Regions from separate parts of the Brevibacillus soli genome, predicted to be linked through region 3. Evidence: predicted binding sites of a transcription regulator. Region 3 holds the regulator's gene; each other region holds the start of a gene.
The links. Region 3 encodes LexA, which represses DNA repair genes until DNA is damaged. Its sites were predicted from a motif close to CGAACATATGTTCG; they were not measured.
Positions count from the first base shown of each region.

Region 1: ACE99V_RS09125 (DNA gyrase/topoisomerase IV subunit B) is a predicted target of LexA. The motif match lies at 7,162-7,175, and genes of this name have one in related genera.
Region 2: ACE99V_RS11395 (ImmA/IrrE family metallo-endopeptidase) is a predicted target of LexA. The motif match lies at 3,673-3,686, and genes of this name have one in related genera.

Region 1 is NZ_JBIYSM020000017.1:50,205-60,409, reverse strand. It holds gene ACE99V_RS09165 (DUF8725 domain-containing protein) at 1-1,633, shown strand, start outside; gene ACE99V_RS09160 (ABC transporter ATP-binding protein) at 1,630-2,556, shown strand; gene ACE99V_RS09155 (ABC transporter permease) at 2,556-3,407, shown strand; gene ACE99V_RS09150 (hypothetical protein) at 3,457-3,627, shown strand; gene ACE99V_RS09145 (PAS domain-containing sensor histidine kinase) at 3,775-5,235, shown strand; gene ACE99V_RS09140 (hypothetical protein) at 5,335-5,652, shown strand; gene ACE99V_RS09135 (YflT domain-containing protein) at 5,763-6,140, opposite strand; gene ACE99V_RS09130 (YebC/PmpR family DNA-binding transcriptional regulator) at 6,287-7,033, shown strand; gene ACE99V_RS09125 (DNA gyrase/topoisomerase IV subunit B) at 7,213-9,174, shown strand; gene parC (DNA topoisomerase IV subunit A) at 9,177-10,205, shown strand, end outside.
Region 2 is NZ_JBIYSM020000023.1:47,244-57,448, forward strand. It holds gene ACE99V_RS11370 (PTS sugar transporter subunit IIA) at 1-177, shown strand, start outside; gene nagE (N-acetylglucosamine-specific PTS transporter subunit IIBC) at 283-1,722, shown strand; gene ACE99V_RS11380 (DUF7916 family protein) at 1,719-2,636, shown strand; partial or broken gene ACE99V_RS11385 (helix-turn-helix domain-containing protein) at 2,898-3,095, opposite strand; gene ACE99V_RS11390 (helix-turn-helix domain-containing protein) at 3,261-3,626, shown strand; gene ACE99V_RS11395 (ImmA/IrrE family metallo-endopeptidase) at 3,732-4,241, shown strand; tRNA gene ACE99V_RS11400 (tRNA-Arg) at 4,314-4,390, opposite strand; gene aceA (isocitrate lyase) at 4,471-5,760, opposite strand; gene aceB (malate synthase A) at 5,779-7,389, opposite strand; gene serS (serine--tRNA ligase) at 7,797-9,080, opposite strand; T-box leader at 9,130-9,353, opposite strand; gene pdxT (pyridoxal 5'-phosphate synthase glutaminase subunit PdxT) at 9,466-10,056, opposite strand; gene pdxS (pyridoxal 5'-phosphate synthase lyase subunit PdxS) at 10,068-10,205, opposite strand, start outside.
Region 3 is NZ_JBIYSM020000029.1:36,848-47,052, reverse strand. It holds gene ACE99V_RS13195 (amino acid permease) at 1-835, shown strand, start outside; gene ACE99V_RS13190 (hypothetical protein) at 1,127-1,261, shown strand; gene ltaE (low-specificity L-threonine aldolase) at 1,453-2,475, opposite strand; gene ACE99V_RS13180 (HesB/IscA family protein) at 2,600-2,902, shown strand; gene ACE99V_RS13175 (HelD family protein) at 2,962-5,214, opposite strand; gene crcB (fluoride efflux transporter CrcB) at 5,496-5,861, opposite strand; gene ACE99V_RS13165 (DUF896 domain-containing protein) at 5,950-6,147, opposite strand; gene yneA (cell division suppressor protein YneA) at 6,245-6,583, opposite strand; gene lexA (transcriptional repressor LexA) at 7,097-7,720, shown strand; gene ACE99V_RS13150 (serine hydrolase domain-containing protein) at 8,246-9,337, opposite strand; gene ACE99V_RS13145 (MaoC/PaaZ C-terminal domain-containing protein) at 9,355-9,804, opposite strand; gene ACE99V_RS13140 (class I adenylate-forming enzyme family protein) at 9,808-10,205, opposite strand, start outside.

The sequences.
Region 1 (10,205 bases), on a different contig from region 3:
GGTCATTTTGTCGGCTGGGCCCAACCAGGATCAAGTCGTCAAGCCCTTTGAAGATCTGCTGTCGGTTCAATCCGGTATGAGCGGCAATCGTACCAATCTGGATGAATTCCGGCAATACACGGGGGAAAAAGTCCTGCCCTTCTCTGACATCCCCGTGTATCACAAGGACTTGCCGCTGTTTCTCTCCAAACAGGCGGGAATTGGAGTGATCCTGTTCGCCAACTACGACGTCACGGCGGAACCCCTGGCGTCCTGGCAGCACAATCGGCAGCTTTGGCAAAACGTCCTTGCCAAACATCAGGCAATCGAAAGCATGGAAAAAAGGGAAGACCGCAGCCTCGTTGATATGTCGCTTCTCCAGCTTAGCAAGTTCATCCCGGGAGTAAAAACACCTTCTGTCGGTTGGATCATCCTGATCTGGTGTGTGTATTTGCTTGTTGTCGCTCCCCTTTTGTACGTGTTATTGAAGCGGGTGAAACGAAGAGAATGGGCTTGGGGAATCATCCCCGCGACCGCGATTCTTTTATCGGCTGGTGTGTACCTAATCGGCAAGCCGCAGGTTTTGAAAGAGGATACCAGCTTTCATGTGACCGCACTTCGCATCCTGGACGACAAACTGGCGGAAGTGCAGTCGGCAGCTTCGTTTGCGACGGTTTCCGGCGGTGATTACGAAGTGGTAACGGAAAAAGGGTACATATCGGTACCGCTTTCATTTACCAGAGGCAGCATGCAGCCGCAGGGCACGATCAGTATCCAACAGGATCAGGATGAAAGAGCGCTGACGTTTGAAAAGGTGCCGTATCTCTCCGTGAAGCAGGCGACTGCCACCGGGATCATGTCAGATGCAGGCAGCTTTCACACAAACATGACGGTGAAGGAAGATCGGCTTCAGGGGACGGTCCGGAACAATACCGCGTTCGATTTGGAGCAGGCTTATATCGAAATGGGGCTGCAGCGAATTCCCGTCGGTACGCTAAAACAGGGGGAAGAAAAGCAGATTGACGCCAAGATCGAATCGTTTTACCTGTCTGGCGATCAACGGCAACCGAATGCCGGCCCTTCTTCCGCGGAACAGCAGGTTGAGCGTTTGAAAGCCAACGCGCTGGCGGGAAACATCCCGCACCAGATCCGCGTCGTCGGCGTAAGCGACAAGCCATTGCCGATCTTCAGCATGCGCAGGGAGAACAAAGCCCACTACTGGAATATTCTCAGCCAGTTGGTGCGACTGCAACCTTCTTTGGACGGCACCTTGATCTATCCGTACGGACTTTTGCCGGTTCACGTTGTTGCGACAGAAGGTTCGCTCGAAGGTCGTTCACCATATCTGTGGGAGTTGGGAAAAGGCAGTGTCACCTATGGTCTCGCCGCAGGACAGGTGCACTCTGCAATAAAACGTGTTACCGTGCCGGTGGATCACAGTTCGTTCCGCCCGTTTAAGCGGGAAATCTACCACGCCAAGAGCGGACAGTGGAAAGAACTTCCTCGCGAGCAGCGCGTTGAACTGAGCGGAAACGTCGGCGAATATATCAATCGCGACGGCATGATTTTGATTCGCTTTACCAATACGACGGAACAGCGCATCTCTTTGCCTACGCCGTTTTTCCAAGTTGAGGGGGAGGAGAAGAGATCATGATCCGTACTGAAAACCTGACAAAGCGCTACGGCAAGCTGGCAGCGCTGACCGATTTGAACCTGCAAATCGAAAAAGGAAAGGTGTTCGGATTCATTGGCCCTAACGGCGCCGGCAAGTCAACGACGATGCTGATTCTCTCCACACTGCTGGAACCGTCGGAGGGCAGGGCGTACATCTGCGGCTATGACGTCGTGAAAGAACCGAAAGCGGTTCGACAATCACTGGGGTATATGCCTGACTTCTTTGGGGTTTACGACAACCTCACCGCAACAGAGTACCTGGATTTTTACGCCGGCGCTTACAACATCCCTGCCTCCAAACGCAAGTCGCTGATTGCCGATTTGCTGGAGCTGGTCAATTTGTCCAACAAGTCGGATGCGTACGTGGACTCACTTTCCCGTGGAATGAAGCAGCGGCTTGGGTTGGCTCGCTGCCTGGTGCACAGCCCGGACGTGTTGATCCTCGATGAGCCTGCTTCAGGGCTGGATCCGCGTGCTCGCATCGAGATGCGGGAAATCCTGAAACAGCTGCGCGGGATGGGGAAGACGATCCTGATCAGCTCCCACATTTTGCCGGAGCTGGCGGAGTTGTGCGATGAGATCGGCGTGATTGAAAAAGGGAAACTGATCGCTTGCGGAGCGGTGGACGAAGTCAGTGTCCATACCCGAGGAATTACCATCATGGAGGTCAAAATTCTCAACCGATTTGAGGAAGCGCAGGAAATCCTGCAGCAATTCCCGCATGTCAAACGACTGGATGACAAAAACAGCCACTTCCGGTTCCACTTCACAGGATCAGAGGCGGACAAGGCGGAATTGCTCCAGCGGCTGATCCAGGCTGGCATCCCGGTGGTCCACTTCGGTGACTCCAAGGAAAACCTGGAGGATGTATTCCTGGCGATTACGGAAGGGGTGGGTAACTGATGAAGACCTTTCTCACCAACCCGCTCATCGTGAAAGAGATGCGGGAGCGTTTTCGCACGAAGAAAACGGTATGGATGCTCGCACTCTATCTGTTGGTGATGGGAGCCATTTTGCTCGGCTTCCTGTATGTTACCCCCATGGGCAGCGCCTCCCTGGGGGATAACCGGAACTTGTTCATCATGACCGCGTTGATCCAGTACGCCATGATCTGTTTTATAGCTCCCGCGCTTTCAGCCGGTGCCATCAGTGGAGAGAGAGAGCGTCAAACGCTGCAGGTCCTGTTGACGACGCAGCTGTCGCCTACGAGCATCGTGCTCAGCAAGCTGGTCACATCGCTTGCTTTCATCTTTTTGCTCGTGGTGGCTTCCATGCCGCTCTACAGCTTTGTCTTTTTGTACGGAGGCATATCGCCTGAGCAATTGGCTTCACTGGTATTCTTTTTTACCGTAAATATCGTGTTTTTCGGCTCGCTGGGGTTGTTTTGTTCCACCTGGATCAAACGGACCGGTGTCAGTACCATCACAGCCTACGGAATCGCGTTCTTTTTCGTGGTGGGAACGGGATTGCTGCTGATCTTTCTAGGAGAATTGCTTCATGAGCTGTACCCGATGGCTTTTCGCAATTTCGACGGAGTCTGGAATGTGTTCGGTCTGCAGATTCTGGCTGCATTGAATCCGGTTATCGTGTTGTTTAGCATCCTGGGAGAAAACATCGGTCCGTTCATGCGCTATTTTATGCCCCCTTGGGTGTTCTTCTCCCTTTGCTACCTGGCGATGAGCCTTGTGTTGATGGTCTGGAGCTCGTATCTGCTGACGCCGGTTCGCCGAAGCTGGTGGAGTTGGAAGAAGTAGTCTGCTTCGTGTACAATGTAGAGAGTTTGTTTGAAAAGGAGGTAGTTTTGTGACCAATCAGGAAGTCCAAATTATCGATTTTGAAGAAATGCTCAGCTTTATCGAACAACGTCTGGCACAGGCCGGAAAAAAAGTGGATCGCGAATCCATTATTATGATTTTGCAGGCAGAAGAAGCCTTTTTGATGGAAAAGGGCGTTCTGCAGGAACTGGAAGAGTAGAATGGAGAGAAAAACAACCTGCCGATGGGTACAGGTTGTTTTTTTATTTGGGAGACATTTTGGTAACGCTTGGCAGGGAGAAGTGCAAAAAAACACGAATATAGAAAAGAATGGTAATAGTCTGGGTCCAGGAGGTTGCTGTTGTTGATGAAATCTGCGAATGGTTCACGTACCGGGAACGGCCTCTACTTCTCCGTCTTTCAACAAAGTCCGGACCCAATGTTCGTGCTTTCCTCCCAACTGCTCATTATCGAAGCAAACATGCAGGCGGAACAATTCGCCCATGTGGCTTTGAAAGAGATGATCGGAGAACCGATTACCCGCTTCTTTCCACAAGATGCGGCAGTCATTGAAGACCGGCTGCACCAAGTCCATCAGCAGAAAAAGGAAACGCAGCTATCGCTATATAGGGAGCGAGATGGTGTCAGAACCGCGGTCGATTGCATGTTTTTCCCCCTCATCGGCCCGGATGAAGAAGCGGCCGGTGTCATCGCCAGCTTTCGCCCCCGTGTGGTCGAATCGGCTACGGAAATCACGGAGCGAAAGCATATGGAAAAGGAACTGTTTGAAGCAGAATCGCTGTATCGAAGTCTGGTCGAGAACACGCTGGTTGGCGTATACATTGCTTATGTAGAAGAAAAAGGCTTTGTTTACGTCAATCCGCGCATGGAGGAAATGTTTGGATATACACAAGCAGAGCTTGTGAAAATGAGTGCCGCTGATTTGGTGGTTCCCGAAGAACGGGAGATTGTACGCTTGAATCAACGTAGACGGGAACAGGGAGACCGCTCCAGTGTGGTCTACAAGTTTCGCGGCCTTCATAAGAACGGCAATGTGATTTCCTTGGAAGTCATACAAAAAACCACACTTTACAAAGGGAAGAGAGCCGTAATCGGAATGCTTCTGGACAATACCGAGCGCAGACAGGCAGAGGAAATGGTGCGAAAGTCAGAGCTGTTGTCCGTCGTCGGCCAACTGGCTGCCGGGGTGGCTCACGAAATTCGCAACCCGCTTACGTCACTGAAAGGATTTGTTCAGCTGTTGCAATCCCATGTACAGGACAAGCAGGACTACCTTTCGATCATGCTGTCCGAATTGAACCGGATCGAATATATCATCAGCGAATTCCTGGTGTTGGCCAAACCGCAAAACGTTGTCTACAAGGAGCGGGACGTGCGCCCCTTGTTGGAACACATCATCGCCCTCGCTGAGACGCATGCCATCATGCATAATGTGCAAATCGCCGCCGTCTATGAAAAGGAGCTTCCCTTGGTCAAATGCGAGGAGAATCAGCTGAAGCAGGTGTTTCTTAACCTGTTGAAAAACGCTGTCGAGGCGATGTCGGGCGGAGGAGAAGTGCGGGTCGAAGTACGATGGGAACAGCAAAAGAACCTGTTGATTCGCTTCGTCGACCAGGGCTGCGGGATTGCGGAAGAACGAATTCCCAAATTGGGTGAACCCTTTTACACCACGAAAGAAAAAGGCACGGGGCTTGGTCTGATGGTCAGCTACAAAATCATTGAAAACCATGGCGGAACCATAAACGTGATCAGCAGGGAACGGAAGGGGACCACCTTCGAAATACGATTGCCTGCCTGTAACCCATGAAGGTCTTGACCCAATAATGCCATGAAATCTTTTTGCTTCTTTTGGTAAAACCAAGTAAGATGGTATGGAAGCCATATACCCGTAAAGGACGTGAACGCAATGAACCATGAAGAAGACAACAAGGACTTGGAACTTGGCGACATTATTACACTCGACGATGAAAACGGAGAACCGCTGGGCGACTTCGAAGTAATCGCGCTGTTTGAAAACAACCAAAAGAATTACGTTGCATTGACCAACGCGATTGATGAAGAAACGGATACCGAAGAGGATCTGGAAGAAGAAGTGGACATTTTCGTTTTCCAATTGGAGGGAGGAGAGCTGGTTCCGCTCGAAGAAAACGATCAGGATGAAGTTTACGCCAAACTGAACGAAGTGCTGGAAGATATCGAGCTGGTTGATGCGGAAGAGAAGTAAAACCAAAGCCACTGCAGGCAAGCAGTGGTTTTTTTCTGTTCGGAGGGTGCAGTGTTTTCTCCAAAAAAACGTGAAGAAAAAGACCGGGGAGGCCCCGGCTGTTGACTGTTTCAGTCGTTCATTTTTATGATGTTATCCTTCAGGTCACGTACGACGAGGAGGCAGGTGTAGTCACTCTCCTGCAGCTCGCGAAAGAGTGCGGACGCTTCATCCTTGGTTAGTCCCAACTTTTCCAGGCGGGTGCGAATCTCTTCGCCGCCGTTGTCGAAAAAGTGGGCCTTGCTGTCGATATCGCCGACGGCGCTCTCGAAGTGGGTGCTGTATTTGTAGAAGTTGTTCCGCTGATTGGAGTGGTTCTTGTCGGGGTTCCACTTGATCACCCAGATGTCGTCCTTGTGGTAACCAGAGGAGTTGAGTGCCTGAATGTCGGAAACAAGTTCCTGATCGTATCTATGGAATTTGACGAATGGCTTCGTTGCGCTGATCACGTGAAATTCCCCCTAACGGTGTGTGGTGTCTCTCCCATAGTGTGTCCACTCTCGGTGGCGGAATACCCGAATATCTTTGACGTTCCTTCGCGACTAGTGCTACACTAGGGAAGGTGAATTCCTGAAGGACGAGGAGAGTTTTTGTCATGCCAAAGTTTAAGTTGTTTGCCAACAAAAAGGGTGCCGCTGACCAAAAGCGCAACAACCAATACGTCAAGTTTGCCCGACAAATTTATGTGGAAGCGAAAAAAGGCGGCCCCGATCCAAACGCCAACCTGAAGCTGAAGGCGATCATTGCGAACGCTCGGGCCATCAACATGCCTTTGGACAATATCGAACGCGCCATCAAAAAGGCAACCGATACGGGAAACGCCGACGACTACGAGGAAATTCGCTACGAAGGTTACGGTCCGGGAGGCGTTGCCGTCATCGTGGAATGCCTGTCTGATAACCGGAATCGGACCGCAGCAGACGTGCGGGCGATTTTTAACAAACGCGGAGGAAACTTGGGCGAAACCGGCTCCGTGAGCTTTATGTTTGACAAAAAAGGCGTCATCGTAATCGACCGCGAGAAGTTTTCCGTGGACGAGGACACCATCCTGATGCAGGCGCTGGAAGCAGGCGCAGAGGACGTCATCATCAACGACGACAGCTTCGAAGTGCATACCCATCCGCACGAACTGGATCAGGTAAAGAGCAGACTGGAAGCCGAGGGATACACGTTCGAAAATGCATCCGTCCAGTGGATTCCGCAAAATACGGTGAAAATCTCCGGAGACGACGCAGCCAAAATGCTGAAGATGATGGAAGCATTCGAAGAAAACGACGATGTGCAAAACGTATACGCCAACTTTGAAATTGACGACGAGGAAATGGAAAAGCTGATGGCATAACCAAAAGGGGCCGTTCATTGCGAACGGCTCTTTTTTTCCACACGGCACCGGCTAACGCTGCGCTGGCAGGGCACCCGCCTTTTTTCTCCAGGAGCGTTGAAGTGGCCCATGCCGATACGGTACAATAGCGATTAAGTGTTCGCCTTTTTACGGAAGCTGTGAACAGAGGGGAGAAGCGAATGAAGGAAGCAGACACACTCAGCTATACCGAAGAAGATATTCAGGTACTGGAAGGCTTGATTGCCGTTCGCAAGCGGCCGGGCATGTACATAGGCTCCACCGGCAGCCGCGGGCTTCATCATCTCTTGTGGGAGATCGTCGACAATGCGAAGGATGAAGCGCTGGCCGGTTTTAACGATAAAATCATTGTGACGCTGCACAAGGATGACAGTGTCAGCGTAGAAGACCACGGACGGGGAATCCCCACTGGCATGCACAAAACAGGCCGTCCCGTACCGGAAGTGATCTTTACCACCCTGCACGCCGGAGGAAAGTTTGGCGGCGGCGGGTACAAAAAAAGCGGCGGTCTTCACGGCGTAGGCTCCAGCGTGGTTGTTGCCTTGTCCAAATGGCTGGAAGTGGAGATTCATCGCGAAGGCAAAATACATACGCAGCGTTTTGAATACATCATCGACGCGCAGGGGAACGAGCACGTCGGCAAGCCGGTAACGGATCTGGTCGTCGTCGGCACAACCAAACGCACCGGAACCACCGTTCGTTTTTTGCCGGACGAAGCTGTGTTCGGCAGCGCACGCTTCGATTATGAATTGATTCGCGACCGTTTCCGCGAAACGGCTTTCCTCCTGAAAAAACTGCGCATGGTTCTGATCGACGAGCGGGGAACGGAAAAGAAGCGGGAAGAGTTCTATTACGAAGACGGATTGAAATCATACGTGGAGTACCTGAACGAAGGAAAACAGACGCTCCATCCGGTCGTCTACTTTGACGGCGAGAAGGACAACATCTACGTGGAGTTGGCGTTCCAGTACAACGACGGCTATACGGAGACGCTGGCCTCCTATGTAAACTCCATCCCGACGACGGACGGGGGCACCCATGTAACCGGATTCCGCAATGGCACGACGCGGATTTTTAACGAGTTTGCCCGGAAAAAAGGGTTTCTTAAGGAAAAAGATCCCAATTTGACCGGAAATGATCTGCGGGAGGGCTTCCTTGGCGTCCTCTCCTTGCAGATGGCCGATGTCCAGTTTGAGTCCCAGACAAAGGACAAGCTGGGCAACGAAGAGGCGCGTACCATTGTCGAGCAGATCGTCTCGGAGAAACTGGGCTTTTTCCTCGAAGAAAATCCCGAGATCGGCAAGCTGTTGATCGAGAAAGCAGTCCGCTCTGCGGAGATTCGCGAAGAACTGCGTAAGCAACGGGAAGCGCTGCGCGGTGACAAGAAGGGCAAAGGGGCAAAAAAACGCAAATCCATTTCGGATAAATTTGCTCCGCCCCAGTACAAGGATCCCAAGCGAAACGAACTGTTCCTTGTAGAGGGAGACTCGGCAGGCGGATCCGCGAAGCAGGCGCGCAACTCCGAGTTTCAGGCGATATTCGGGTTGAAGGGAAAACCGCTCAACACCGAAAAGGCAAAGCTTTCCGACATTCTGGCCAACGAGGAGTTCCGAACGATCCTGGAAGTGCTGGAGACAGAAATCGGCGAAGATTTCTCCATCGAAAACTGCGCCTTTGACAAGATCATCATCATGTCCGACGCAGATGTGGACGGCTCTCACATTCAGGCGCTGCTCTTGACGTTTTTCTTCCGATACATGCAGCAGCTGATCTCGGCCGGCAAGCTGTACATCGCCCAGCCGCCGCTGTATCAGGCACGCAAGGAGAGCAGGGGGAAACTGGCAGAGGTTGTCTACTGCTGGAACGACTACGAGCTGGAACAGGCGCTCAAGCGTCTTGGCCGCGGAGCCGAAGTCCAGCGCTACAAAGGTCTGGGCGAAATGAACCCCGACCAGCTGTGGGAGACGACGATGAATCCCGAGACGCGCAAGCTGATCAAAGTGCAATTGGAAGACCTCGCCCATTGCGAGAAGCTCGTCACGGTGCTGATGGGGGACAAGGTTCCGCCTCGCCGGGAGTGGATCGAAAGCCATGTCACCTTTGAAGTGGGAGAGGATGAATAACCATGCTGTCGAACAAAGTGATTGAACAAAGCTTTGCGGAAATCATGGGGAAACGCTTTGGCGACTACGCCAACCTGGTGATCCTGTCCCGCGCCATTCCTGACGCCCGCGACGGCTTGAAACCGGTACAGCGCCGCATTTTGTACGCGATGTACCAGGAAGGCAACACCAATGACAAGCCGTACAGAAAATCGGCAAAAACCGTGGGATATGTGATGGGTACGTACCACCCTCACGGAGACAGCGCCATCTACGAGACGATGGTCCGCATGGCGCAGTGGTGGAAGATGCGCCAGGTGCTGATTCAGGGGCACGGCAACTTCGGAAGCCTGGACGCCGACCCGCCGGCGGCGATGCGTTACACCGAGTCCCGCTTGTCCGCGCTGGCGAACGAGATGCTGCGCGATATTGAAAAAGACACGGTCACCTTTATTCCCAACTATGACAACTCTGCGATGCAGCCTGCCGTGCTGCCGTCGCGTTTTCCCAATCTGCTGGTCAACGGCGCTTCCGGTATTGCGGTCGGTTTTGCCACCGACATTCCCACCCATAACCTGGGGGAAGTGATCGACGCCACGATCGCTCAGATGAAAAATCCTGACATCACGCTGGATGAGTTGATGCAGCATGTGAAAGGACCCGATTTTCCAACGGGCGGTATTGTTCAAGGGATCTCCGGCATTCGTAAGGCGTTCGAAACGGGACGCGGCCAGTTTATCATCCGCGGCCGCACCTTTATCGAGGAGCCGAAGGGCAGCAAAGTGAAAAAGATCGTCATATCGGAAATTCCCTACGACGTGGTCAAGTCCAAGCTGGTCGCGCAGATTGACGAACTGGTGATGGAGAGGAAGATCGAGGGCGCACTGGCAGTCCGCGACGAAACCGGGCGGAAAGAAGCGGAGCAGAAAAAGGTGCGGATCGTCGTCGATATCCGCAAGGACGCCGACGAACATGCCATTCTCAATTACCTGTACAAAAACACCGACCTGCAGATCTACTACAACTACAACATGAATGCGATCCATGAGGGC
Region 2 (10,205 bases), on a different contig from region 3:
GACAAACTGATTGAATTCGATCTGTCTATTCTTCAGAAGGCGGGTTATCCTGCTGTCACTCCCGTCGTGATTACCAACGGGGAACGGGTTTCCTCGCTGATTGCCTCGCTGGACTCTCACGTCATCGCAGGCCGGGAGCCGATCATTACCATTGCCTTAAGGGAAGGACATTTATGATTTTTGTTGAAAGCGTTTCCGCCAACGCCGGTCAGGCAAGTCTGCCCCGCTCCCGGGAAGGACTTTCTGAATAAACAAATCAAACTCAAAAAAGGAGGTTTTTGTATGTTAGCGTTCCTCCAAAAGATTGGGAAAGCACTCATGCTCCCAGTCGCCACGCTTCCGGCAGCAGCGTTGTTGCTTCGCTTCGGTGCCATCAACTACGAAACGGAATTCAAACTGGGGGAATCCCTGGGCGGGTTCCTCAACCAGTACGTTGCACCGTTTCTGTTGGCCGGCGGTTCTGCTATTTTTGATAACTTATCCCTCATCTTCGCAGTTGGTGTAGCCATTGGTTTGGCAGGAGACGCGGTTGCCGCTCTCGCTGCCGTCATCGCCTATCAGGTGCTGATAAGCGTATTGGCCAAAGTACCCGCAGCCATGCCGTTTATTCCGGACGATGCCAAATTGAACATGGGCGTCCTCGGCGGGATCCTCGCCGGCGGAATCGCCGCTTATTTCTACAACAAGTACCACGACATCAAACTGCCCGACTGGCTGGGCTTCTTCGGCGGCAAGCGTTTTGTGCCGATCGCGACCTCTATCGCCATGGTGATCATTGCGCTGGTGATCGGCATCGTCTGGGGACCGATTCAAGAAGTGCTTCACACATTCGGCAACTGGGTCGTTGGCCTCGGAGCCACCGGTGCCGCCCTGTACAGTACCTTTAACCGGCTGTTGATTCCGTTCGGATTGCATCACGTGATCAACGCGATCGCCTGGTTCCAGATCGGTGACTTTACGGACGCGGCAGGCAAAGTCGTGCATGGAGACCTGCACCGCTTCTTTGCAGGCGACAAGTCTGCAGGGATGTTCATGACCGGCTTCTTCCCGATTATGATGTTTGCTCTGCCGGGTGCGGCTTTGGCGATCATTCACACCGCCAGGCCGGAAAAGCGAGCGGCGATCGCTTCTATCTTCATGGGAACGGCGCTCACTTCATTCCTCACCGGCATCACTGAACCGATTGAGTTTGCGTTCATGTTTGTAGCGCCTTTCCTCTATGTAGTTCACGCCATCCTGACCGGTGTGTCCGCGTTTATCGTGACCATGCTGGGCATCAAGCACGGCTTCGGATTTTCCGCCGGGTTGATCGACTATGTCGTCAACTACCCGCTGGCGACCAAACCGGTGCTGCTGATTCCAATCGGACTTGCGTTCATGGTCGTCTACTACTTCCTGTTCCGCTTCCTGATCGTCGCCTACAATATCAAGACACCGGGACGCGATGACGATGACGCGGAGGTATCCGCAGATGGCGGTCGTTCCTCCATGCAGGATAAGGCACAGCGCGTCCTCGCCCTGATTGGAGGCAAAGACAACATCGTCGACGTAGACGCTTGCATCACCCGCCTGCGCCTCGTCCTGAAGAACGAAAAAGCGGTTGACGAAAAAGGTCTGCGCGATCTGGGAGCGGCCGGCGTGATGAAGCTTGGCCAAGGCAGCGTTCAGATCGTGTTCGGCACGCAGTCGGAAATGCTCAAAGACGAGATCAAAAAACTATGAAACGATTGTTGGATTGCACGGCATCCGATTTCCGCGGCATGACCGGGAAACAGCTGAAACAGTCGATCAAAGCGTCGGAAGGCCGGGTGTTCGTGGCCGAAGTGATCTGTGCCGTCACACCTCTCTATCCCAGCGTGACCAACGCGGAGATCGCAGCCGCTTTTGGCGCCGATCTGATTCTGTTGAATTTCTTTGACGTGTTCCACCCTGCGGTACAAGGTCTGCAGGCAGACGATCCGCAAACCGTGATCGGCACGCTGAAAGCTTACACAGGCAGGCCTATCGGGTTAAATCTCGAGCCGGTCGATCCCCATGCCAGGCAAGCAGAGAAACTGGTGGAACTGCCCAAAGGACGCATCGCTTCCGAAGAGACATTTGCCGAAGCGAAAAAACTAGGCTTTGACTTTGTTTGCATCACGGGCAATCCCAAAACCGGGGTAACCAATGCAGAAATCCGCCACGCCATTCAACAGGCCCGGGCCGTTATGGGTGAGGAAGTGCTCATCATCGCCGGTAAAATGCACGGGGCAGGCGTTGCCGACGAAGCCGGATCAGGCATTGTCGGGGAACAGGCCCTATTGGGCTTTGTCGAGGCTGGTGCAGATGTGATCCTGCTTCCCTCTCCGGGAACCGTACCCGGCATTACGCTCGACAGCGCCAAGCAAATGGTCGACCTGGTGCGAAAGCAGGGGGCTCTCTCCATCCTGGCCACCGGCACTTCCCAAGAGGGTTCCGACGAAGACACCATCCGTCAAATCGCCCTGTACAGCAAAATGGCAGGAGCCGATCTCTACCACATTGGCGACGCCGGCTATTCGGGCATTGCCATCCCTGAAAACATTATGCACTATTCCATCGTGATTCGCGGCAAACGACACACCTACGTGCGAATGGCTGCATCTGTGTTACGATAACAATGCAAGAGCCTCCTCCCGTCGGGACGAGGCTCACTTTTTATTAAGTCGCTCCCTATCTTCTATTTGCTTTTCAAAATGGTCCAATCGGTTAACAAATCCCTCACACGCCATTGCACTTCTCGGTTCCATCATCTCTATTTCGTAGTTGAGAGTTTTCCTCCAAATCTCCAACTGCCGTTTATTTGCTTCCTGAGATTTCATCCGACTCCTTCCCGCTGATTCCTCTCCGCTCATTTTCTGTTTTAGCAAATAATTGTTCAAAAAGAGGAGATCCAACGTACACCTCAATTTTCGGGCTAAAACAGGGATATGGTTCGCCTTGAAAGAATAGTCCCCTTTTTCGTATTTCAAGTAAGTGGAAGCATTCTTAAACCCAAGACCTTCCGCCATCTCCTGCAAGGTAAGGCCAAGTTCCATTCGTCTTTTACAAATAAATTCGAGGTTCAGCTTGTCCAACGCTTTCCCCTCCCTTCTTTGCCAAAACTGCAAAGCGTTATAGTTCCATATTACTTTTCTAAAACAGCAAGGTCAATACATTATTTGACATTTTAACAAACATGTTTTTTCCGTTATGGAAAACTGCTAGAATAAGAATTGCAAAAATGGAAAGTTGGTGAGGGAATGTCGATCGTCGGACAACGGATTCGGGTACTTCGGGAAAAAAGGGAGTGGACCCAAATCCAATTGGCCGAAAAACTTGGCATACATAATACCGTCCTCTCCCGCGTAGAATCAGGAGAAAAAAAAAGCGTGGACGATTCCTTGATCTCAAAAGCAGCCGATATCTTCGAAGTCTCAACCGATTTCCTGCTGGGTAAGACCGATGATCCCGCTCCGTCAAAAAAAAAGTCAGAGCGTGACCCGCACGACGAGCATATCTCCTTTTTCGATCTCGAAGGACTTTCCGAAGAGGAAATCGAGGAAGTAAAAAAGCACATAGAGTTCCTTCGTTGGCGAGCTAAGCAAGTAAATGCCCGGAAGAAGTAGGGGGCCTCAACTCCTTATCATCCGGGCATTCTCTAGACGTTCAAGCCGAACGTATATTCCCTTCTTGTGAGGTGTGCCATGCTCCCATACTACAAGTCCACTGAATTGGAAAAATGGCTGACAAGGTTTTATATCGGATTAGGCTTTTCACACCCTCATGAATTGAATGAAGATATTATTGCAGACTCACTTGGTATTGAACTCTTTTACCTTCCGAGCCCTTCCATGAGATATGAAGCGGGACTTTACCGAAGCATCACGCTAAACTCAACGTTATCCAAGAAGAAACAGAGAGAACACTTTTATCACGAGTTGGGCCATATTTTGCGCGGGCACGCAGGCAAGCAAACGATGATGGAAAAACCCTTCCGCGAATTGCAGGAGGCTCAGGCGTCTCATTTTTTGATGTATGCAGCCATTCCATTTTATATGGTCAGCACGCTGAAGATGCCCTGTCAGGAAGGAGACTTCATCTGCCTCCTGGCTGACGAATTCAAAGTGACCCATGAACTTGCCGCTCGTCGACTCGACCAGATCAAGCGGCGCATCTACCAAGGCAAGATGGACGAACTGCGTTACGCAAGCCGAACAAATGCCAGACGAGCACACGGGTAAGTACTTCCGGCGTCAACAAAAAGGCGCGGGCAGTCATGCGACTGAAAACCCGCGCCATTACTGATTGATATATGGCGTCCCCGAGAGGACTCGAACCTCCGACACGCAGTTTAGGAAACTGCTGCTCTATCCTGCTGAGCTACGAGGACATTTGTTCATCAACATTATATGGAGGAATCGCGATTTTTGCAAATCCAAAAGGACGGGAAATCCCGTCCCTTTTCGTCTATTAGACTACCTTCTCGTGGGTAAACTGCTCTTCTTCCGTGGAGCCGGTCAATGCAGTGGTGGAAGAGGTGCCGCCCGCGATGACCTGGGCCAGTTCGTCAAAGTAGCCGGTACCTACTTCGCGTTGATGGCGGGTTGCCGTATAACCGTATCGCTCGACTCCAAACTCCGCCTGCTGCAGATCGGAATAGGCCGCCATTCCGCGGTCGCGGTAGCCGCGAGCCAATTCGAACATGCTGTAGTTCAACGCGTGGAAGCCGGCCAGGGTCACAAACTGAAACTTGTAGCCCATTTCACCCAACTCATCCTGGAAGCGTGCGATCGTCTTTTCATCCAGTTTCTTCTTCCAGTTGAACGACGGCGAGCAGTTGTAGGCCAGCAGCTTGCCTGGGAACTTGGCGTGGATGGCTTCCGCAAATTTTCTGGCTTCTTCGATATTGGGTTCGGACGTCTCGCACCAGATCAGATCGGCGTATGGGGCATAGCTGAGACCGCGGGCAATGGCAGCGTCCAGACCGCCTCGCATCCGGAAAAAGCCTTCCGGCGTGCGCTCACCGGTGAGGAAGTCCCGGTCGCGCTCGTCTACGTCGCTGGTAATGAGGAAGGCGCCATTGGCGTCCGTTCTTGCCACAATGATCGTGGGAACGCCCATTACGTCAGCAGCCAGGCGGGCGGCAATCAGATTCTTGACAGCGGCTTGGGTAGGAATCAACACCTTGCCTCCCATGTGGCCGCACTTCTTCTCGGAAGCCAGCTGGTCTTCGAAGTGAACGCCGGCCGCACCTGCTTCAATCATCGCTTTCATGAGCTCGTGGACGTTAAGAGGACCGCCGAATCCCGCTTCCGCATCAGCGACGATCGGGGCAAACCAGTACGTATCACCTGTTCCCTCTGCCTGCTGAATCTGATCGGCCCGCTGCAATGCCTGGTTGATGCGCTTCACTACGTGGGGCACGCTGTTGGCCGGATACAAGCTTTGGTCCGGGTACATTTGACCCGCCAGGTTGGCATCGGCAGCCACCTGCCAGCCGCTCAGGTAGATTGCTTTCAATCCGGCTTTCACCTGCTGAACGGCTTGATTGCCCGTGAGTGCACCCAGCGCCTTGATATGGTGCTCCGTATGCAGCAGATTCCACAGCCGCTCTGCCCCCAAACGGGCCAGCGTATGTTCAATCTGTACAGAGCCGCGCAGTCGAACGACGTCCTCCGCCGTGTATGTCCGCTCGATGCCTTTCCAGCGCTCCGATTTCCAGCTTTCCTCCAATGTTGCGATTGCCTCTTGTCTGTTCATGTTCTTCCACTCCTTTTTTTATTGTAAGTAGGTGTAACCGGGAATCGTTAAAAACTCTTCGAAAGTATCGGCAGTCACCAGCCGCAAAAAGAGCTCGCAGGCTTGTTGGTATTTTCCTTGCTCATACTTTTCCGGACCGATGGCGGATTTCAGCTTTTCCATCTCCTCCTCGACCCATTGCCGCACCAGTTCAACGGTCACTTTTCGGCCGTCCGGGAGTACCCCTCGACGGTGACGAATCCACTGCCAAATCTGTGCCCGTGAGATCTCCGCTGTCGCGGCATCTTCCATGAGGTTGTGAATGGGAACGGCTCCAAAGCCCCGCATCCACGCTTCAATGTACTGAATGCCCACGTTGATGTTGGTTCGTACTCCGCCTTCCGTAATCGGCCCTTCCGGAACCGCCAGCAAGTCTTGAGCCATGACGTGAACATCCTCCCGCTTATACCAGATCTGGTTCGGTTCCGGCATCAGTCGGTTAAACACTTCCATCGCCACCGGTACGAGTCCCGGGTGAGCCACCCACGTGCCGTCGTGTCCGTCATACGCTTCCCGCTCTTTGTCAGCGCGTACTTTCCCCAAAGCTTCTTCGTTTTTCTCCGGATCGTTCTTCACCGGAATATGTGCAGCCATTCCGCCGATGCAGGGAGCCTTGCGCTTGTGGCAGGTTTTTACTGCCAAGGTCGTGTACGCCCGCATAAACGGGACGGTCATGGTTACCAGCGCCCGATCCGGCAGGATGACGTCGGGATGGTTGCGCAGCTTCTTGATGTAGCTGAAGATGTAGTCCCAGCGGCCGCAGTTCAACCCGGCGCTATGTTCGCGAAGTTCGTACAGGATTTCATCCATTTCAAAGGCGGCGAGAATCGTCTCGATGAGTACCGTAGCCTTGATGGTTCCCTGCGGAATTCCCAGTTCGTCCTGGGCAAAAATGAATACGTCATTCCACAGTCGCGCTTCCAGATGGCTCTCCAGCTTCGGAAGATAGAAATAGGGACCGGTACCGTTTGTTTGTAACGTCTCGGCATTGTGGTAGAGATAAAGTCCAAAGTCAAACAAGCTTCCCGAGACAGGTTTTCCATCCAGTAAAACGTGCTTCTCTTCCAGGTGCCATCCGCGGGGTCTCACCAGCAGGACGGCTGGTTTCTCATGCAAGGCATAGCGCTTGCCTTCCGGGCTGGTATAGGAGATCGTCCGCCGGTTGGCATCCCGCAGGTTGATTTGTCCCTGAACGGTATTTTCCCAAGTAGGTGAGTTGGCGTCTTCAAAATCAGCCATAAATATTTTTGCGCCAGAGTTTAGTGCGTTGATGACCATTTTGCGATCACCTGCAGGTCCGGTAATTTCCACCCGGCGGTCCTGCAAATCATCGGGGAGAGGTTCTATGGCCCAGCTGCCTGTGCGGATGTGGGCTGTCTCCGGCAAAAAATCAGGCATGTTTCCGGCGTCGATTTCAGCCTGCCGTTCTTTCCGTTTTTCAAGCAGGGCCCGACGCTTATTGCCAAACGTACGCTCCAGCTTGGTTATAAATTGAATGGCCTGTGGCGTAAGAATTTCCGCAAATTCCGGCGAAATCTCGCCGGTTACGTCTACTCCGGTTGGATAATGATTCATAGGAGTTGTTGCCATAGGGAAGCTCCTCCTTTCAAATCACAACGAATTATTATGGTACAGAAATGTTTTTAAGATTCTATTATAGTACAGTACCTACAAAAAAAATGACTCACTCCATATAGCCTGATCCACTGCAAGTGCTGCAGCTTACACATCCGTCTCCGTGACAGTGATGGCATTGCGTACCGTTCAGATCATGTCCATGTCCTCCGCACTGCGGGCAATTCTGTTCTCCGTTTCCTTCACACCGATAGCAATTCATCTCCAACGCCCCTCCTGTTTGATTTCTGTATTAAAACAATTGTTTTTGTTGTTGGTGTTATTATATAACAGCAACTTCTGTATTGCAACACATTTTAGAAAATTCCCGCTTTTATGCAAAAAAGGCCTTCTGTACTAATACAGAAGGCCTCTTTTTCTACTTATTTCTTCGGCGCGATTTTCTCCAAACCGCCCATGTAAGGACGCAGTACTTCCGGAATGAGAACCGTGCCATCCGCTTGTTGATAATTCTCCAGCAGTGCGGCCACAGTACGCCCGATTGCCAGACCGGAACCGTTGAGGGTATGCACAAATTCAGGCTTTGCCTTGGTGTCGCGGCGGAAGCGGATATTCGCACGACGGGCCTGGAAGTCTTCGAAGTTGGAGCAGGACGAGATCTCCCGGTAGGTTTCGTAGCTTGGAATCCACACTTCGATATCGTACTTTTTCGCTGCCGTAAAACCGAGATCACCCGTGCACATGCTCATCACGCGATATGGCAAGCCTAACAGCTGGAGCACTTTCTCCGCGTTTTTCACCAGCTTTTCCAATTCATCGTAGGAGTCTTCCGGTTTGACGAACTTCACCAACTCCACTTTGTTGAACTGATGCTGACGGATCAAGCCGCGCGTATCGCGTCCTGCCGAACCCGCTTCAGAACGGAAGCAGGCGCTGTACGCCGCATAGTATTTCGGCAGGTCGGCTGCGTCGAGAATCTCGTCACGATGCATGTTGGTCACCGGCACCTCTGCGGTTGGAATCAGGAAGTAGTCCGGTCCTTCCACTTTAAACGCATCCTCTTCGAATTTCGGAAGCTGGCCGGTGCCGGTCATGCTCAAGCGGTTCACCATATACGGCGGCAGGATCTCTTCATATCCATGCTCTTCGGAATGCAGGTCCAGCATAAAGTTCATCAGGGCACGCTCCAGGCGGGCACCCAGCCCCTTATAGAAAACAAAGCGGCTCCCGGTCACTTTCCCCGCTGTCTCGAAGTCGAGAATCCCCAGTTCCTGAGCCAGCTCCCAGTGAGGTTTGGCCGTAAAATCAAATTTGCGCGGTTCACCCCAGGTCCATGCCAGCACATTGTCCTCTTCGGATGTTCCCACCGGTACGCTTTCATGCGGCAGGTTTGGCAGGCTGAGCAATATTTGCTCCAGCTGTTCATCCAACTGGCGCAGTTCCTCGTCCAACACTTTAATCCGGTCGCTTACTTCCTTCATTTCTGCAATCAAATGATCGGCATTTTCCTTGTTGCGCTTCAATACAGCGACTTGCTCGGAGACGGTATTGCGTTTGTTTTTCAACGCCTCCGCCTCTTGAATCACCTGACGCCGCTTCTCGTCCACTTCCGCAAATTGATCCAACGCTGAGATGTCTTCATTACGATGGGCAAGCCGACGCCTTACCTCTTCCAGGTCGTGTCGCAAAACCTTTACGTCTAACATCTTAGGATCCCTCCGTGTATCAACAAAATAAAAAACACCCATCCCCCTTGCAAGGGACGAGTGCTGCTTACCCGCGTTGCCACCCTTATTGGCAGATGCCTACCGCTTGTTGCATCTACCCACTCTGCCCGTTTTAACGGTACGGGTACCGGGCAAAGTTCATTCCTTTGCCACTCCGAGATGGATTCTTCTGCATGCCGGGTCGGTTCGCACCATCCACCGACTCTCTTTGCCTGACAGGTGCAGCGTACTTGTTCTCGTCAACGTATTCCACACATATTTATACTTTTATTCTTTAACTGTACTACAAACTCTATACCTGTGTAAAGTCAACAAACAAAGAACCAGCACCCGTAACGGTGCTGGTTTTCTCCATCGGTTCCATTTATGCTTGTACTTTCTCGCCGCGGTATTCTTTTACCATGTCGAGGAAGTACTTGTGCATGCGGAAGTCTTCGGTCAACTCCGGATGAAAGGCGGCCGCCAGATATTGTCCCTGGCGAGCGGCGACGATTTTTTCCTCGTACTTGGACAAAATCTCACCGTTTCCGGCTACCTCCATGATGTATGGAGCACGGATAAACACGGCCGGGAAATCAGACGCCACACCGGCGATCGGAAGCGATACCTCAAAGCTTTCCTTTTGACGGCCGAATGCGTTGCGCTCCACCTTGATATCCATCAAGCCGAGGTGGAAGTCGTCCTGTCCGTTGATGCGGTTGGCCAACAGAATGGCTCCCGCACATGTACCAAAAATCGGCTTTTTGGCTTGTCCGAACTGACGAATCGCTTCCATGAATCCGTACTTGTGCATCAGCTTGCTGATGGTGGTGCTTTCTCCGCCGGGAATAACCAGTCCGTCCAGGTCTTCCAGCTCTTCTACTTTCTTAACCGGTACTGCTGTGGCGCCTGCTTCTTCCAGCATGCGAATGTGCTCGGCCACAGCTCCCTGAAGGGCGAGTACACCAATTTTCATGTCAGTTCACCTTACCAGCCGCGTTCTTGCATACGATCTGCTTCGCGGATTTTGGAGATTTCGATACCGGTCATGGGTGTACCCAAACCTTTGGATACGCGGGCAATCAGTTCGTAATCGGTGTAGTGTGTGGTTGCTTCGACGATCGC
Region 3 (10,205 bases):
CTACACGCCAGTCGAAGATGAAAACGGCGTCATGCAAAACCTGTCCGGCCAAATCAACCTGGCGATGATCTCCACCCTGTGGGCGTTTGTGGGAATTGAGTCTGCCGTTGTGCTTTCGGGACGCGCCCGTTCCCAACGTGACGTGCGTTCCGCTACGATTGTCGGCTTGTTGATTGCCGTCACCATTTACATGGGGATCAGCCTGCTCACCATGGGCGTACTTCCGCTTGAACAGTTGAAAGCATCCGACAAACCGTTGGTTGACGCGCTTTCCCTGGTCATTGGTAATTCCGGCGCCACCATCATGGCCGTACTGGCGATCGTCTCCTTGACCGGTTCGTCGATCGGTTGGATCCTGCTTGGCTCGGAACCGCCTTTCCAGGCAGCTCGTGCCGGCATGTTCCCTGCCTTTTTCGGCAAAGTGAACAAAAACGGCAGCCCGGTCGGTTCTCTGACCGTAACCAACATCATGTCACAAATGTTTATCTTCTCGACGATTTCCGGCACCATTGCCGAGGCGTTCAGCTTTGTCATTACCATAGCTACACTGGCTACTCTGCTTCCGTATCTGGTTTCTGCCATCTACCAGCTAAAGCTGGTGTTGACCGGGGAAACCTATCAGCAGCAAAGCGGTTCACGTATCAAGGACGCTCTCATCGCGATCCTGGCCATGGCCTTCTCGGTATGGGTTATCAAAACCGGTACGTCCGATATGAAAACGCTCTTGTTTGGCCTCTGCTTGTATCTCGTCGGATTCCTGCTTTACCCGCTGATGCAGCCGCGTCGGAAACCGGATGCTTCCGAGTCTGCACAAGTCGCGATGGAAACGAAATAATCACGGAAAAACAAGGACCGGGTTCTAGAGGCAACCCGGTCCGCTTTTACTTTTTCTCCTTCCGTTCCTGTAAGAGAGATAACAAGGTAAGGATATCCCCCGCCAATACCAAGACAGCAGCCAGGATTGCAAGATCTTCCGTCGACCACTCTCCCTGTTTCCCCACGCGGTCACCGCCCCTATTGCCTATTTTCCCTTACAGTGTATGAACAGATGTCCGGCTCGTGACCGGGCTCCTGTACTGTTTGAATGGATTTTGGGGAAAGCTAGGAGCGATAAGGGGGAATCACCTTGACAGATCCCAACCGTTTACCTGAACCGCCGGACGCTCTCTTGCACGACTTGTACGAGCTGTACTTTCCACCACGGGATGAAGAGATGTACCTTCCCCCGATCGATTGGTCTGAATGGGCCGATCTGGTATAACTCTGATATGGAAAGAAGCGGGGTCGACTCCCCGCCTCTTTTTTCGTGTAAAAGAATGTATAAATTTGGACATCCCATACAGCGGCTAGAAAAGTGTTCGGGGCCCCGCCCGGCGAAGAAAGGGACCCCACTCGGCACAGCGATAGCAAACGCCGAGTGGGTCGAGGATAGCTAATGACGGGTGGGTTTTCTTATGCTGTCAGCACAGCTTCTACCGCTTGCAGTGTCCTGATGATGTCGTCATCAGAGATGTGTCGATGCGTCGTAAACCGGACGACATGCTCGTCAAAATCGACAGCCAGAACGCCTTTCTCCGCGAGGCGGGACAGTAGTTCTGCCGCCGTGAGGTTCACCGTTTCTGTCCGGACAAGCACAATGTTGGTTTCCACCGGAAGTACTTCCAGGGACAGCTTGGCCAGCCCTTCGGCCAACAGTTGAGCCCGGTTATGGTCTTCCTGAAGCCGTTCGACCATCTCGGTCAAGGCGAGGATTCCCGGCGCCGCCAAATACCCAGCCTGCCGCAAGCCGCCGCCCAGCTTTTTGCGCCACCAGCGCGCTTCTTCAATGAACTCGCGGCTGCCTGCGAGGATGGAACCGACTGGAGCGCTTAATCCCTTTGACAAACACACCTGGACAGAATCCGTCCAGCGGGTAAATTCGCTGACATCCCTTCCCAACGCCACAGCGGCGTTAAACAGGCGCGCCCCGTCCAAATGGACACCGACGCCGTTTTGGTTGGCTATTTCGTATACTTCCTTCATCTGTTCCGGTGACACGACTGCGCCCCCCGCGCGGTTATGGGTGTTTTCCATGCACACCAGCCTGGTCCGCGGGAAGTGAATGTTCTTTCCGCGAATCGCAATCGCCACGTCTCTTGCCTGCATCGCGCCTCGTATACCGGTTACCGTTCTCGTCTGTACCCCGGCCAAAGCGGCTACCGCTCCCCCTTCGTAATAAAAAATGTGGGAATCGGCCTCCAAAATGACTTCATCGCCGTTGACGCAGTGGGTCAAGACCGCTACCTGATTGCCCTGGGTACCGCTTGTGACAAAAAGCGCCGCCTCTTTGCCCAGTCGCTCTGCCGCAATGCTTTCCAAACGATTTACGGTAGGGTCCTCGCCGTAGACATCATCCCCTACTTCCGCTTCCGCCATGGCGCGGATCATCGCTTCCGTCGGTTTCGTCACCGTGTCGCTCCGCAAATCTATCAACATGGAACTTCTCTCCCTTCTTCTCTGTACATCTGGTACCATCATAGCACTTTCTCCATTGCTTTTCGATTTCTCTCTTTGTTACTATAAAGGAGATCAATTTTCCAATGTTAGGAGACCTGCCCCCATGAAAGTAAAAATTACACGCAACGCCGCCAAGCAACTGTCCGAGGTACTGGCACAGGAAGAAGATAAAGATCTGAAACTGCGCGTCTACGTTACACATAAACACGGCGATCACGCTCACTACGGCCTCGCGTTGGACAAACCGGGCGATGACGATGTGGTCGTCTCTACCGATAAGGAGATTGACGTCGTGGTGAAAAAAGACGAAGAACTGCTCGATGGTGTTGTAATCGACTATCTGTACCTGCCGGAAGAAGGCTACGTGATCACCAATCCGACCAAAGGCAACACGGGAGATCATTAATCGATCGCAAAGAGGCAAAACCCTCTACCAATTCGTAACGGGTAGAGGGTTTTCGTTTGCTAGAAACCAGCGTTTTCATGATCCAGTAGATCTTTCGGCACATCCTTCAACAACGGGGTCATCTGTCCCTCGACATGCAGCATCAGCAGGCGGTGAACGGGTCGCGTCATGGCGACGTAAAGCAGTTTTGCATCCATTTCGCTGGTTGAATAGCTGTCTACGTCGAGTAGAATCACCACATCAAACTGCAATCCCTTGGTCAGGTAGGCGGGCATCGCGCTTACGCCCCCGGGAAACGCTGTGTCCTTGCTGCCGAGCAGGGTGATGTCGGGCAGGCTGGATCGCAGCGCTTTGTAAGCATTTTTACTTTCCTCGATCGTTTTGGTTACGATCGCGATGGTTTGAAACCCTTCCTTACGGTACTCCTCCACACGACGAGTCACTTGTTCCCACTGTTCCGTCCGACTGGGCACCGGGAGCAGGATCGGCTTTTGTCCATGCCGCAGCACCGGTTTGGCCAGCACCGTCTCCGGCAGGCTGATCGCTTTCAGTACCTGGTTGGCGCAGCGCATGATTTCTACAGTGGAACGGTAGCTTTGCGCCAGCGTGTAGTACTCGGCCCGCAATGGGGTAAAAACTCCCTCCAGAAGCTCTTCCCAGGAATGCAGGCCTCGATAGGAGTGAATGCCTTGGGCGATATCGCCCACGATAGTGACCGACTGACGCTTCGTCATCATCGCAATGACGGCGATTTCCAAGGCGCTTAAGTCCTGTGCCTCATCCACGACAGCATGATCGAACTGTCTTGCATGATCCAGTCCTTCCAACAGGTGCTTGAGATAGAGCAGCGGAGCGAGATCCTCCGCTTCGATTCGTTCCTGCTCATACAGTTCACGGGAAGAACGTGAGATATGCTCAATCTCCTGATCGGATAGTTCCTGGGGAGCCAACCTTCGCAGACGCTCCGGGTCGCTCATCAGCTGGCGGTACAGTGTGAACACATCCGGCTTGGGAAAAACGGCCAGGTACCTGTCCAGGATCTGCTCCAGCATTTTTTCAAACTTGGCCAATCCCTGCTTGTCCAGATCGACTTTCAGCTCGCGAAGATGGGCGAACAGTTGTTTGTTCATTTCCTGCTTCAGATGTTTGCGCAGCGCCTCCACCCTGTTCTTGTACGGCAGATTCCGAAACTGTTCGGTAAACAACTGCTTGATGATGCTGCCCTCAATGGTAAAAACCTGATTCGTCCTGTTGTATACAAAGCTTAGTTTTTTATAAGGAATTTCTTCTTCCACAATATGCCGCAGGCAGTTTTCCAGCGTTTCCCGACATTCGAGCGAGCCTTTAAAATGGAGACGGTCCCATGCCGTCTCCTGCTCCCGGCGGTCCTGTCCCGCTTCAAAAAACAGGATCAGCGGCTTGTTCGGATCGGCAATCCGCCAGCCTTTGGGCAGCAACGGTTTGACCATGCGCGCGGCCCAATCGATGAAGGTGGACTGCTGTACATCGTCCACTCCAAGCTCCGGCAGTACTTCGGAGATGTAGTTGAGGAACAACCGGTTGGGTGCGAATACCATAAATTTTTTGGACGCAATCGAATCCTGATAATTGTAAATCAAGTACGAGAGTCGATGCAGGGCAATGGTGGTTTTCCCGCTGCCTGCCACTCCCTGAACCACGACCGGCCGATCCTTTTCCGCCCGGATGATGTCGTTCTGCTCGGATTGGATGGTAGCGACAATATCTTTCAGCCTGCTGTCGTTCGTCTGATTCAGATTGGCTGCGAGGAACTCATCAATGAACCCTTCCTGTAAAAATTCATCAGGATCGCCCATCTCACGGTGAATGGTTTCCTTGAGTGCCCCGTCATAAATCCCCGTAATCTTTCCCTTCTCGATGGCAAAATTGCGCTTCAGCTTCACCTCTCCGCGGACGATCCCTTTGCCTGTGCGATAAAACGCATCCTTGCTCTCTCCGCTGTAGTAAAGGCTGGCAATCGGCGCGCGCCAATCGACTACGATGGCATCGAACGTATCACTCTTGACGATGCCCCGTTTGCCGATGTACACACTGTCCAGCTCGTACGTCTCGTCTTTCAAAAAATCGACCCTGCCAAAGTACGGTTTGTCCCTTCCCTGCTCTTCCAGATAGCGCAGGTCCTTTGCTTTTTTGGAGTTGACCACCTGTTTGACGTAATCGTCGGTCGCCTCTCTTATGTCCTGCCTTATCATCTCAATTTCCCTATCAATCTGTTGAACGGTCTGATCCAACCGTTTTTGTTCCATTTCATAGTCCCGATGATGGATCATCACGCGCATCCCCCTTTATAGAGGATGTTTAAAAAGTCCGGGAAACATTGCCGTCGCATCTCTTCGTTGCGTCGTCGCTCCGCTGCGCAGCACAGGACGTGCAAGTGTCGGCGTTGCCCCAGGACGGGGCGCTCTTAGCCGACCTCGCGACTTCCGCGCCTCGATGTGCAAGTGTCGGCGTGGCCCCAGGACGGGGCGCTCTTAGCCGACCTTGGCTCTGTTTGTCCTCCTTTTTAAACGCCCCATAATACGAAAATTCTTGTTGGTTCTTCCAAATCTATGTATTACGTGATGCAGCGTCCCAACCAAATGCCTGCGCCTGCGCCCAACAGCCCGACGATGACACTGACCAGCGCGTAGAGGATTGCTTTCCCCAAGTTCCCGTCGAGAGCAAACGTCACCACTTCAAGAGAAAAGGTTGAAAAGGTAGTGAATCCGCCGAGCATCCCGGTCGTAAGCAGCAGGTATAACTCCGGAGAAAACCAGCCCTTTTCCTTTCCCCAGACAAAGAAAAGTCCGATGCAAAAAGAACCCCATACATTGGCCAGCCAAGTGCCTGCCGGCCAGCCCGGCAGATTAAACAGAAGCCCCAACCAGTACCGCATCAGCGATCCTGCGGCTCCTCCAAGTGCGACAGCAATCCAGCTCATCACGGTTTCCTCCTTATCGTTCAACTGAACAAAAAAACATCCAATCGCCAAGCGAGGATGTCTTTTGTCCATGTCATATCCAATTATATTAATGCTTCGGACCGTTTTCTTCAAGGTCTTCCACATAGCGAATGGAATCCAGGTTCGCTTTCAGAGATGCCTTCACGGAGTCAATGTATTTTTGACGGAGCTTTTGCTGCTCTTGTTTTTCCTCTTCCGTGAGGCCGGTCTCTTTCGACTTTTTCGCCAGTTCGTTAATGCGTTTGATTTCTGCGTCCGTAACCAAAAGCGCTACCTCCTGTCACATAAGAATGCCGCTCTATTATAACACAACAGGAAGAGCATGTGATTGGGAAGAATACGCAAAGATGCACTTTCTTTCTTTATTTCAACGGGATTTTGATGTTTTGACCGGGATAGATCATAACGCTGTCCAACCGGTTCAACTCCATAATGGCATCCACCAGTTCCTGCACATTCATGCCAGCCGCATCCTGATGGCGTTTCGCCAGCTTCCACAAGCTGTCTCCCGCTTGAACCGTAATCAGTTTGCTCGCCGGTTCCTGATGGGATTCGGATGCGAACACAAGTTCTGTCAACAGATAAAAAAAGAGAGTAAATGCCAGCAAAAAGATGAGTGCCTGACCTCTGGTAATGCCTATGCGACCTTTGCGAACCGGCTTTTTCGCAAAACGATTATGTACGGATACGGTATTCATCATAATAGCCCCCTACAAACACTTGTTCTGTTTCTTGATTCTAGAATAATGCGAACATACGTTCATGTCAAGAGAAAAAAACGAACTTATGTTTGTCGAACGCAAGATCCCATGGTATAATATAGAAAACTTTTCGTATAAAAAGCTTCTGTCGAAGTCCATTCGTAGAAGCTGGTTCTTCCTTAGAGGAAGCTTTTTATGCGTTTCGGAAAGTTTCAGATACTGATGCATTAACGCTGTAGCAAACTTAAACTTTCCTACACGATAAAAAAAGCTTCTGTCGAAGTCCATCGTAGAAGCTGGTTCTTCCTTAGAGGAAGCTTTTTATGCGTTTCGGAAAGTTTCAGATACTGATGCATTAACGCTGTAGCAAACTTAAACTTTCCTACACGATGAGAAAACCCAGGCGACGTAAGCTGACGCTGGTGTCGGCTGGGGCCCCGAACCCTTTCCGAGACGCTGTATTTGACGGTCCCTTTTTATACATTCCTATATTCCAAAAATGAGGTGTCACTCATGTCCAAACTGTCCAATCGTCAGCAAGCTATCATTGACTTTATCCGTAAAGAAGTAAAAGACAAGGGATATCCTCCCTCGGTTCGGGAAATTGGCGAGGCAGTCGGCCTCGCATCCAGCTCCACCGTGCATGGTCATCTCGCCCGCCTGGAGAAGAAAGGCCTGATTCGCCGGGACCCGACCAAGCCTCGTGCGATTGAGTTGTTGAGCGACGAAGATCGTTTCCAGGACGATTTCGAATTGTCGGTCGTTCGTGTCCCCGTAGTCGGTAAAGTTACCGCGGGCCAGCCCATTACCGCAGTGGAGGACGTGGAAGAGTATTTCCCGTTGCCGGAAAATATCGTCACTTCGGACAAGGTGTACATGCTCCGCGTTTCCGGTGACAGTATGATCGAAGCAGGCATCCTGGACGGCGATTACGTGATTGTGCGCCAGCAGAGTGTCGCCAATAACGGTGACATTGTGGTCGCCATGACGGAAGAAGACGAAGCCACAGTGAAGCGTTTTTTCAAGGAAAAAAACCACTTCCGCCTGCAGCCGGAAAATTCAACCATGGAACCGATCATCCTTGATTCTGTAACCATTCTCGGCAAAGTGATCGGCGTGTACCGTCTGCTTCACTAGACACAGTACGAAAAAAGCGTGTTTAGAGCCATGGAAGGGGTATCTCCATGGCTCTTGTGAATCTCGATTTTCATTCCGTAGAAACGGTTTATTTTTTTGTCCAAGCAGTTTCGAGTCCTCTGCATACACTATATCGAGGGTGCGCTGGATAGGATGCGGCAGATCATCCCACATCGCTCGCTCCACCCCAATTTACTGCGTGTTAGACCATGTGCTGACACGCCTTTTTTATCGACCCGTTCCGTTTATTGGAAAACGAAGGCGTTCTCTTTGCTTCGCTTCGTTGCCAGCCCGCCAAGGGGTTTATCTGTCCGCTCCGAGACGATCCACGGGGCGGGGGCTCAACATCTGGGTTTCACAAGGAAGGGAGACTAACACCCCCTTGATCCCCGTGTCTACGTCTCTACGCTGGCAGGCTGGCAAAGGCGCTCCGCAAATGAAAACAGCCCCCCTATCCAAACCAAGAGAGCACATTTGCAGTGCTCTCCGAGTTGGGTACTTGATTTGACCGATACAGGCATGTGTCTACTCATTCCCGCATTTCGATAAGGTTCGCAGGATATGAAATGCAAAGCGAACACTTTGACCTACATACCCTACTTTATTGAAAGTGCCAATGATATAAACATCCATTGCAGGATTGTAAAACAGAAAGGAACCGGTCGAACCTATATGTCCCCATACGTTATATTTTTGAATAAATGGAATCATCCGGACCCTCATGAGACCATAACCATAATCTACGCCCATCCACATTTTTGTCCATTTTTGCATGGTTTCAAGTGATTCATGTTGGATGATCTGATTTCCTACCAATGCTTTCATAAATACAAGTAAATCTTCGGACGTGCTAACCGTTTGCCCTGCAGCATAAATACTGCTGAAACTGCGGTAGTTTTCAACGTTAATGGGTCCTTCCAATGAATATAGACTGGCTACAGGGTAACTGCTTTTTACTGCGGGCTCCGAATACTGGGATAAATAGGAGTGATTCATATGGAGTCGCTGAAAAATGTACTCATGGAGCACTTCATGATAAGGCCTAGACGTAATCTTTTCGATAATCAATCCTAAAAGGTTAAAACCTGTATTTGTATAGTGCAAGCCATTTCCCGGTGAAAAACGGGGGCTAAGGTATTGCTTTGACCATTGGATGGTTTCTTGCGGGGTCCAAACTCGTGAAGGTTCTTCAAGCAGAATCTTCAAAAAATGTTTGCCCCCTTTAGGTTTATCTTCATAATAATCCGGAAGTCCTGATGTATTGCTTACTACATGTTCGATACGAATTTCATTGGAATAGTCTTTGCCTTTATAGATATGCAAGTCTTTTAAGATCTCTTCCGGTAAATACTTCGCAATCGGATCACTATAGCGAACTTTTCCTTCTTCAACTAGCATTGCAATAATCACAGCAGTAAACGTTTTTCCAATGCTTGCAGTATGATAAGGTTGCTCTGGATCCGCAGGCATATCGTCTGTTTGCCCGTAAGCCATATTCCAGTGAATATGAAGCTTATCCGAATGAATCAGCAAATAAGCATTCAGAAGCTTTGGATTGGAGTCAACGATTCCACGCAGTTTTTTTTCAATCGTTGCTTTTGCTTGTTCTTGTTTCATTATTTTCCTCCGTTCAATTAGAGAGGCGCCCCTTCCTTTCTGCTATTCAGCAACACACGGATCGTCCCGACAATGACAGTCTCCCCTGACTGTTTTTTCACCTGTTGCCGGACGGTGAGAACGCCTTTTCCGTCCTCTCGAGAGAGAACATCGGTCACTTCCATTTCTACGTGCACGGTGTCGCCAATAAAGGTTGGCGCCGTAAATCGGAGGTGATCAATCCCGTAGAACGCAACCACGACATTCGGATCCATTTGTATCAATCCGGTGGCCACGGACAAAATCAAGGTGCCATGGGCAATTCGCTGTTGAAACATCGTCTCTTTGGCAAACTCCTGATCCGTGTGCAGCGGGTGCCAATCCCCGCTGAGACCGGCGAATAAGATGATATCCGTTTCCGTTATGGTCCGACCGCGTGATCTCCACAATTCACCCATTTCGTATTCTTCTACATATTTGGTAAACATTGTTCATTTCCCTCCTTGTTCTCTCAAAACGTTCTTGAGAATTTTACCCGTTGCATTGCGAGGCAATTGCGGAATGATTTCGAGAAACTTCGGCATTTTAAAATGGGCAAGCTTTCCCTCGCAGTGATTTCTGAGTTCCTCCACTGTAAGCGATTGCAAATGATCTTGTAAAACCACAAAGGCCTTGACTGATTCTCCCCAAAATTCATCATGCACACCGATCACGGCAACCTCGCGAACCCCTGGATACCGCATGATCACCTGCTCGACCTCGGTCGGATAAACGTTTTCTCCTCCTGTGATAATCATGTCTTTTTTCCGATCTACGATGTAGAAAAAGCCCTCTTCATCAACACGTGCCAAATCCCCCGTATAAAACCAGCCCTCTTTCATCACGTTCT